2 regions of the Rhodococcus sp. NPDC056743 genome follow, and region 1 is predicted to be linked to the other one. Evidence: riboswitches for the same ligand, from Rfam matches in the RefSeq annotation. Region 1 holds a riboswitch; the other holds the start of a gene.
What was found. A riboswitch is a leader RNA that binds a small molecule or an ion and turns the genes downstream of it on or off. The one in region 1 is predicted to bind cobalamin.
Positions count from the first base shown of each region.

Region 2: it holds a riboswitch for cobalamin, as region 1 does, so the genes downstream of both, ACFRFQ_RS20560 (magnesium chelatase subunit D family protein) here and ACFRFQ_RS08355 (ABC transporter substrate-binding protein) in region 1, are expected to answer to the same signal.

Region 1 covers NZ_JBHTZI010000003.1:194,141-198,351, forward strand. The annotation lists gene ACFRFQ_RS08350 (primosomal protein N') at 1-1,856, shown strand, start outside; cobalamin riboswitch at 1,879-2,016, shown strand; gene ACFRFQ_RS08355 (ABC transporter substrate-binding protein) at 2,098-3,156, shown strand; gene ACFRFQ_RS08360 (PadR family transcriptional regulator) at 3,236-3,829, shown strand; gene ACFRFQ_RS08365 (glutathione peroxidase) at 3,924-4,211, shown strand, end outside.
Region 2 covers NZ_JBHTZI010000008.1:392,432-396,642, forward strand. The annotation lists gene ACFRFQ_RS20560 (magnesium chelatase subunit D family protein) at 1-1,874, opposite strand, end outside; adenosylcobalamin (AdoCbl) riboswitch at 1,911-2,057, opposite strand; gene ACFRFQ_RS20565 (GNAT family N-acetyltransferase) at 2,107-2,583, opposite strand; gene mqo (malate dehydrogenase (quinone)) at 2,595-4,133, opposite strand.

The DNA of each region.
Region 1 (4,211 bases):
TGGTCGACGGTTTCATCGTCTCCCGCGAGGCGACAAGTGATCATCAGGGCAAATTCGGGTGGCTCGAACGTGTCATCTCCGCCGAGCGAGTCCTCACTGACGAAATAGCGCAGTTGGTCGACCGCGTTGCCGAGCGCTACGCAGGCACCCGGGCGGACGTGCTCCGGCTAGCCGTCCCGCCGCGTCACGCCAAGGTCGAGGGCGAGGCGTGGGAACCCAGCGGTGACATTGCCGCTCCCACTCTGGACGAACGAGGATGGCACCTCTATCACTACGGAGATGCGTTTGTCACCGCCGTCCGCGAACTGCGCGCTCCGCGAGCGGTGTGGCAGGCATTGCCCGGTGAAGACTGGCCGCTGCGGTTGGCCGAACTTGCGGGCTCGGTGGCGTCGGCAGGCAAGAGTGCGGTCATCGTTGTTCCGGATCAGCGTGATCTCGATCGAGTCCTTGCCGCGTGCGAGAAAGTATCCGGACCTGAAGCGGTAGTAGGGCTTTCAGCGGGACTTGGCCCGGCCATGCGCTATCGGCGGTGGCTTGCGGCGCTCCGCGGAAGTGCTCGCATCGTCGTCGGAACGCGAAGTTCCGTATTTGCTCCCACTCCGGACACCGGACTTGTTGTCGTGTGGGACGACGGCGACGACAACTTGTCCGAGCCGCGCTCGCCGTACCCGCATGCCCGCGAGTCCGCGGTGTTGCGGGCGCATGTGGCGGGGTGCGCCGTGGTGATCGGCGGGTTCTCCCGAACTGCGGAGTCTCAGGTGCTCGTCGATTCGGGGTGGGCCCATGATTTGGTTGCCGCTCGCGATGTGGTCCGGCACTGCTCGCCCAAGATCACTGCTCTGGCGGACAGTGATCATGCGTTGGCCCGCGACCCCGGCGCGCGGGCAGCGCGGTTGCCGGCGATCGCTTTTGCCGCTGCCAGGCGCGCATTGGCCGACGGCCGTGGCGTGCTGGTTCAGGTGCCGCGGCGTGGTTACGTTCCGACGCTCGCTTGCGGGAAGTGCCGGGCACCGGCGCGGTGCCGTCGCTGCAACGGGCCGTTGGCGTTGCCGTCTGCCGCCGGGCCGGACGGCGCCGGAATTCCCGAGTGCCGCTGGTGCGGCGTCGCCGATGCGGCCTACCGGTGCCATGCCTGCGGAGCCAAAGCGCTTCGTGCCGTCGTGGTCGGGGCCGGCCGAACAGCCGAGGAACTCGGTCGCGCGTTCCCCGGGGTGAAGGTCGTGCTGTCCGGTGGCGGCGATGTGGTCAAGGAAGTTGCCCAAGGCCCCGCGCTGGTGGTCTCGACCGTCGGCGCAGAACCGGTGATGACCGGGGGCTACGGTGCTGCGTTGTTACTCGACGGGTGGGCATTGCTCGGTCGCGCCGACCTTCGCGCCGAAGAGGAGACGCTGCGACGCTGGATGTCGGCTGCCGCCTTGGTGATTCCACTCTCTGACGGCGGCGAGGTCGTTGTCGTCGCGGATTCGGGAATCCCGACGGTCCAGGCCTTGGTGCGATGGGATCCGGTCGGTCACGCCCGCAGTCAGTTCGACGAACGCGACGAGGTCGGCTTTCCGCCTGCGGTGCATCTGGCGGCAATCGACGGTGGTAGCGCCGCGATTGCCGAATTGGTGGCCTCCGCTGATCTACCTGCCAGTGCAGTTCTTCTCGGGCCCGTGGAATTGCCTGCGGGGGAGAGGCTTCCGTATTCGGGCGAGGACGAGGCAGGTGTAGCTCCCGAGCGGCTGCTGATTCGGGTGCCGCGCAAGGACGGCCGGGCACTGGCTGACTCTCTGGCTCATGCTCGCGCGGCTCGGAGCGCCCGCAAATCTTCGGGTCCGGTGCGTATTCAGATCGACCCGCGCAGAATCGGCTGAGGATTTCTTGGTGACCTGGAGCGCTGCATGATCACGGACAGGTGCTGCTTATACTGACCACTGTCTGACGAGGGAATGCCGGTGAGAATCCGGAACTGACGCGCAACGGCGATGGGGTTTCCCACGAGTCCGAATACTCGTCCGGCACCACATCGAAGTGGTGATCGTAACTGCATCCTGTGATGCCGATTGCCGCATGTCGGGCTCCGCGACCGAGCCCCTGATCGAAGGACGACTTTCCGTGCCCACCGCACCGCTGACGCGCGCACTCACTGCCGCGACCGGATTACTCTGCACCACCGCACTACTCGCCGGTTGCTCCAACGCTTCGCCGCCGGACGCCACAACCCCGACAACAGTCGCCGCTGATGCAGCGGGCCCCACCAGCTACCCGTTGATACTCGAAAATTGTGGGGTGACAGTAACATTCGATTCGGCGCCGCAACGAGCTGTGTCGCTGTATCAGGGTTCGACGGAAATATTGCTCTCGCTCGGTCTCGGCAACCGGATGGTGGGTACCTCCACGTGGTTCGATCCCGTTCTCGCTCCTCTCGCAGCTCAGAACGACCTGGTGCCGAGACTCGCCGACAACGACGCGTCGCTCGAGGTGGTACTCGACACCGAACCCGACCTCGTGACGTCGGCGAGCGCCCACACTTTCACGTCCGCTGTCGTCGCAGAGCGGTCGCGATTCGCCGAACTGGGGATTCCCACGTATCAGTCGCCGTCTGTCTGTACCGACGCCGTCGTGGCGGGAGAGAACGTCTCGCGTACGGAGACTCTGAGCATCGACACGCTGTACCGGGAGATTCGTGAGTTGGCGGCGATCTTCGACGTGCAGGATCGTGGCGCAGAGTTGATCGCCGAACTACAGTCGCGCCTTTCGGTGGCCGCGGCTGATGTGGCCGGTTCGGGAAGAACAGTGGCTTTCTGGTTCTCCGGGCTCGAAGCTCCGTACATGGCCGGATGCTGTTCGGCTCCAGGGCTTCTTGCTGAACAGGTGGGTGCCGTCAACGTATTTGCAGACCTCTCCGATGATTGGCCGGAAGTGAGTTGGGAGGCGGTTGCAGACCGTGACCCGGATGTTCTGGTGCTCGGTGATCTTCACCGTCGGCGGGTAGACGGTGATTCGTTGGAGACGAAGATCGTCTTCCTCGAATCGAATCCGGTGACCGCGCAGATGTCTGCCGTGCGCAACCGTCACTACGTCACGTTGTCCGGGGCGGAGATGGACCCGGGGATCCGTGAGATCGACGCTCTGGAGAAGCTCGCGGACGGGCTGCGCGTGACGCAGGGCTGATTACGGCTCGCGTCGTTGCACCCTCCAGCGATGCGATATATCGTCGAACTATCAGCGATATCGGTGGAGGGCAGCAGCTATGGACAGGCATTTTCCCGAGGGCGAGCGTGGACGCGGGCATCGTCGGGGGCGGTTCGGACCTGACGGTGGACAGGGCCCCGGCTTCGGTCCCGGCGCGCACTTCGGTCGTGGTCGCGGACGCGGCGGGCGGGGGCGCCGCGGTGACGTTCGTGCAGCTGTTCTGCTCCTCATCGCCGAAGAACCGATGCACGGCTACGAACTGATTCAGCAGATCGTCGAACGCAGTGGCGGAGTATGGAAGCCGAGTCCTGGTTCCATCTACCCGGCGCTGTCTCAACTCGAAGACGAAGGCCTCGTGATCATCGACAAGGTGGCCGGGCGCAAGACAGCAAAGCTCACCGAAGAAGGCGTCGCGTACGTCGAGCAGCACCGGGAAGACCTCGGCGCACCGTGGGACGAGGTTCGTGACAGCGTCGGCGCCCCGGAACAGGATCTGCGTGAGCTGATCGGACAACTGATGGGTGCTGCCGGTCAGGTTGCCGCAGTTGGTACTCCGGAGCAGGTCAAGGCCGCCGCCGATGTTCTGATCGAAGCGCGTCGGGCGTTGTACCGCGTGCTTGCCGACGACGGGTCCACCGACACCGACAGTTAGGCGCGGCCCAGGGTTTGTGCGCCCGATCACGATCGCCGGGAAGTATGAACTAGCTTGGTAAGCAAGACAATCACTTCGATAATCAGGAGAATTCATGACCGTCCACAACTTTGCCGTCAAGGCTGCCGACGGGTCCACCGAGGATCTGAGCCAGTACAAGGGCAACCTTCTGTTGATCGTCAACGTGGCAAGCAAGTGTGGATTCACGCCGCAGTACGAAGGCCTCGACGCCCTGTATCGCGAGAACAAGGACCGTGGTCTTCGGGTCATCGGATTCCCGAGCAACCAGTTCGGAGATCAGGAACCGGGGCAGGACGCCGAGATTCAGGAGTTCTGCAGCACGACCTACAACGTCACATTCCCGGTGTACGCCAAGATCGAG
Region 2 (4,211 bases), on a different contig from region 1:
CGGACGCATCCGCCTCGTAGTTCTCGGGCCAATTCTGCGGCCAATCCCAAACGGACAAGCCCGGTTTCGCAGTCCACCACGATCGAGGCAACCGATGCGTCGGCAAGCAGGTGCGCGGCGACACGCGCGCGGTGCAGCGCGTCCTTGCCGCCGGTGGCACGGCCGTCGGTCAACGCAACCATGAGTGCGCGGCGCTGCGGATCCCGGAGCCGTTCGCGCAGAATCACCTCACGGGCACGCAAGAACCCTTCTGCGAGTGGCGATTTGCCACCGGTTCGCATGGATTGCAACCGGCGAACCGCGATGTCCACGGATGACGTCGGCGGCAGAACCAGTTCGGCTTCGCGGCCCCGGACGGTGATGACGGCTACCTTGTCGCGGCGCTGATAGGCGTCGCGGAGCAGCGAGACCACGGCGCCGGTCACCGCGGACAGTCGGTCGCGCGCAGCCATGGACCCCGACGCGTCCACCACGAACACGATCAAGTTTCCTTCGCGCCCTTCACGAATGGCGCCGCGCAGATCGTCCGGCGCCAATCGCAGACGGCCCGCCGTGCGGCCACGCGCAACCTGCGATTCCGCAGCGGCAAACACTGTGCTCGTCAGGTGCAGACCGTGCCCGCGATCGGTGGTCGACCGCACGACGCGTCCACGTGACGACGTGGATCGTGACCGCCGGCCGGGCGCACCTTCTCCGACGCCGGGAACTTCGAGAAGTTTGGCCTTGAACTGGCTGCTCGGCGGGGCGGACGGCCGATCGGTGGCGCGCACTCCCCCACCCGGACCGTCCGGATCATCCTGAGGCCCTTCATCATCCGGGCCCCCGTCATCCGGGCCCCCGTCATCCGGGCCCCCGTCTTCGGGTTCGCCGCCCTCGGGTTCACCGCTGCCTGATTCGGGCTCAGGATTCTCGGGCGGTTCCGGCTCGCCGGCCCGAGCATCCTCGTCGGCCCGGTCCATCGCGTCGTCGAGTTGCTGCTGATCGAGGCCCGGCTCGTCGAAGGGATCGCGTCGACGGCGATGTGGCAGAGTCAATTCCGCCGCGACTCGTACGTCTTCCTCGGTGACCTCGGTCCCACCACGCCACGCAGCATGAGCGGTAGCCGTACGGGCGAGAACAAGATCGGCGCGCATACCGTCGACGTCGAAGGACGCGCACAACGACGCAATCCGTCGCAGTTCTCGGTTGCTCAGCTCCACGTCATCCAGTCGGGTACGCGCAGAAAGGATTTCGGCGGCCAATTCCTGATCGGCGGGGGCGTAGCGGTCGGCAAACGCCTGCGGATCGCGTTCGTAGTCGAGGCGTCGGCGCACTACCTCCATCCGCACATCCACGTCGCGAGATGCGGACACGTCCACCGCAAGACCAAAACGATCCAGAAGCTGTGGACGCAGTTCTCCCTCTTCGGGATTCATCGTTCCGACGAGGACGAACTTCGCGGCATGTGAGTGCGAAATCCCGTCCCGCTCGACATGCACTCGACCCATCGCAGCTGCGTCGAGAAGAACGTCCACCAGATGATCGTGGAGAAGGTTCACCTCGTCGACGTACAGAACACCCTGATGCGCTGCGGCCAGCAGTCCGGGCTGGAAGGCGCGCTCACCGTCGCGCAATACCTTTTCGAGGTCGATCGAGCCGATGACACGGTCTTCCGTTGCCCCGACGGGCAGTTCGACCAGTCTGGCGGGACGTGTCGCACCGGCGTCGTCGACGGCCGGTAGCAAAGCCGTCAAGGCGCGCACGACGGTCGATTTTGCCGTGCCCTTTTCGCCGCGAACCAGCACGCCACCGATTCCGGGGTGTACCGCGCAGAGGAACAACGCCAACCGCAGTTGGTCCTGGCCCACCACCGCGCTGAACGGGAACCCCGCCACCGCCGCCTGATCGTCTTCTACCCGCACGTCGACATCCCTCCACCTCTCGGTTTCCTCGCCGAGAACTTGGCTTCATCCGAATGTCGCGGCAATCTGGCTGAGATCTCGAGAGATCTTTACAGTGGCGGGACCGCACCTGAATCGAACAGGACTTCCCCGCGAGCATTCGGTATCGAAAAAACCCTAGTCGGCCCACAATTGCGTGAGCCGACTGGGTCGCGCATCGAACGATTCAGCTGGCCAGCACGAACGGCTCGCCGCCACCGCGGCGCATCGGGGTGTGCGGAATACCGTCCTCGACAAACTCTTCGCCGTCAGCCTTGAATCCGTGCTTGCTGTACATGTCGACCAGATAGGTCTGGGCATTGATGCGGCACGGCGCCTCGCCCACTTCTGCCAGTGCAGCTTGCAGCAATCGCGTCGTATGACCCTGTCCGCGTGCTGCATGGGACGTGCAGAGTCGACCGATGCGGAAGCTCTTCTTGCCGTCGTCGTGCTCTTCGAGGAGGCGGAGTGTGCACACCACTTCGCCGTCCTGCTCCAGCCAGAAATGGCGGGTTTCCGTCAGCAGGTCCCGCCCGTCCAACTCGGGGTACGGGCAGGCCTGCTCGACGACAAATACTTCTACCCGAAGCTTCAACAACTCGTAGAAAGTCTTGTTGTCGAGGTCGAGTGCCCATGAACGCTTCAATGCTGCTGTTGCCGTCATGGGTGCGACTATCACACAGTTGCAGCGGTTTCCGCGACCGGAAGGGAAACAGTTGATGACGCGGAATCGAGCTCGAGCACCTTCGAGGACCAATCCCAGACCTGGTTGAAAAGTCCCTCGTTGTCGGTGAGCTTGACGCCGATGGACGGAACCATCTCGCGCAGCTTGCCCTTCCAGCCCTGGAATTCGGTCGGGAAGCAGCGCTCGAGGACGTCGAGCATCGCGGGAACAGCCGTCGACGCGCCGGGAGAGGCACCGAGCAGTCCGGCGATCGATCCGTCCTCGGCAGCCACGACAGCGGTACCGAATTCGAGGACGCCGCCCTTGCCCTTGGCCCGGCGAATCACCTGGACGCGCTGACCTGCGGTGATGAGCTCCCAGTCTTTGGTCTCGGCCTTGGGCGCAAATTCACGCAAATCCCAGATACGCCCGGTTTCACTCTTGGTGAGCTCGCTGACCAGGTACTTGACCAGGCCGAGTTCGCTGACGCCGACGCCGAGCATCGAGAGGATGTTGTTGGGCTTGACCGAACCGGGCAGGTCCGTGACGCGACCCTGCTTGAGGAACTTCGGTGACCAGCCGGCGTACGGTCCGAACAGCAGGCCCGGCTTGTTGCCGATGACACGCGTGTCGAGGTGCGGAACCGACATGGGAGGAGCGCCGACGGCGGCTTTGCCGTAGACCTTGGCGCTGTGCTGGTCGATCAGGTCGGGGTTGGTGCACCGCAGGAACGCGCCGCTGACGGGGAATCCGCCGAAGCCCTTGGCTTCCTTGATACCCGACTTCTGCAGCAGATGCAGAGCGCCACCACCGGCACCGACGAAGACGAATCGTGAACGCACGACGCGCTTTTCACCGGTGCGACGGTTGGTGACCTTCACGGTCCACGTCTTGTCGGAGTTCTGGGTGAGGTTGGTGACCTCGTGACCGAAGTACATGTTGCCGCCGGTCTTGCCGATGTAGCCGACGAGCTGCTTGGTGAGCGCTCCGAAGTCGACGTCGGTGCCGTCCTGGCTCCAGTTGAGGGCGATGGGATCCGAGAAGTCGCGGCCCTTTGCCATCAGCGGCAGGCGCTTGGTGAACTCGGCCGGATCGTCGATGTACTCCATGCCGCGGAAGAGCGGGTGGCCGGCAAGTGCGTCGTAGCGAGCACGCAAGTACTTGGCGTTGGCCTCGCCGTGAACGAAGCTCACGTGCGCGATGGGGTTGATGAATTCCTTGGGCTGCGTCAACACACCCTGCTCGACAGCGTGTGCCCAGAACTGACGGGACACCTGGAACTGCTCGTTGACGTTGACGGCCTTCTTGATGTCGACCGTGCCGTCCGAGTTCTCGGGGGTGTAATTGAGCTCACAGAGCGCGGAGTGACCGGTTCCCGCGTTATTCCACGGGTCGCTGCTCTCGGCTGCGACGGCGTCGAGCCTCTCGAAGGTCGAAATCGACCAGTCGGGCTGCAACTGGCGCAACAACGCACCAAGCGTGGCACTCATGATGCCCGCACCCACGAGCACTACATCCGTCTTCGTCTCTACCGCGTTCTGATTCGACACTGGAGAATCGACTTCCTTGTCATTAGCCGTGCGCGCATCCGCCTGCTGTGTTACGCCGAATAGGTTACCTGGGCGTAA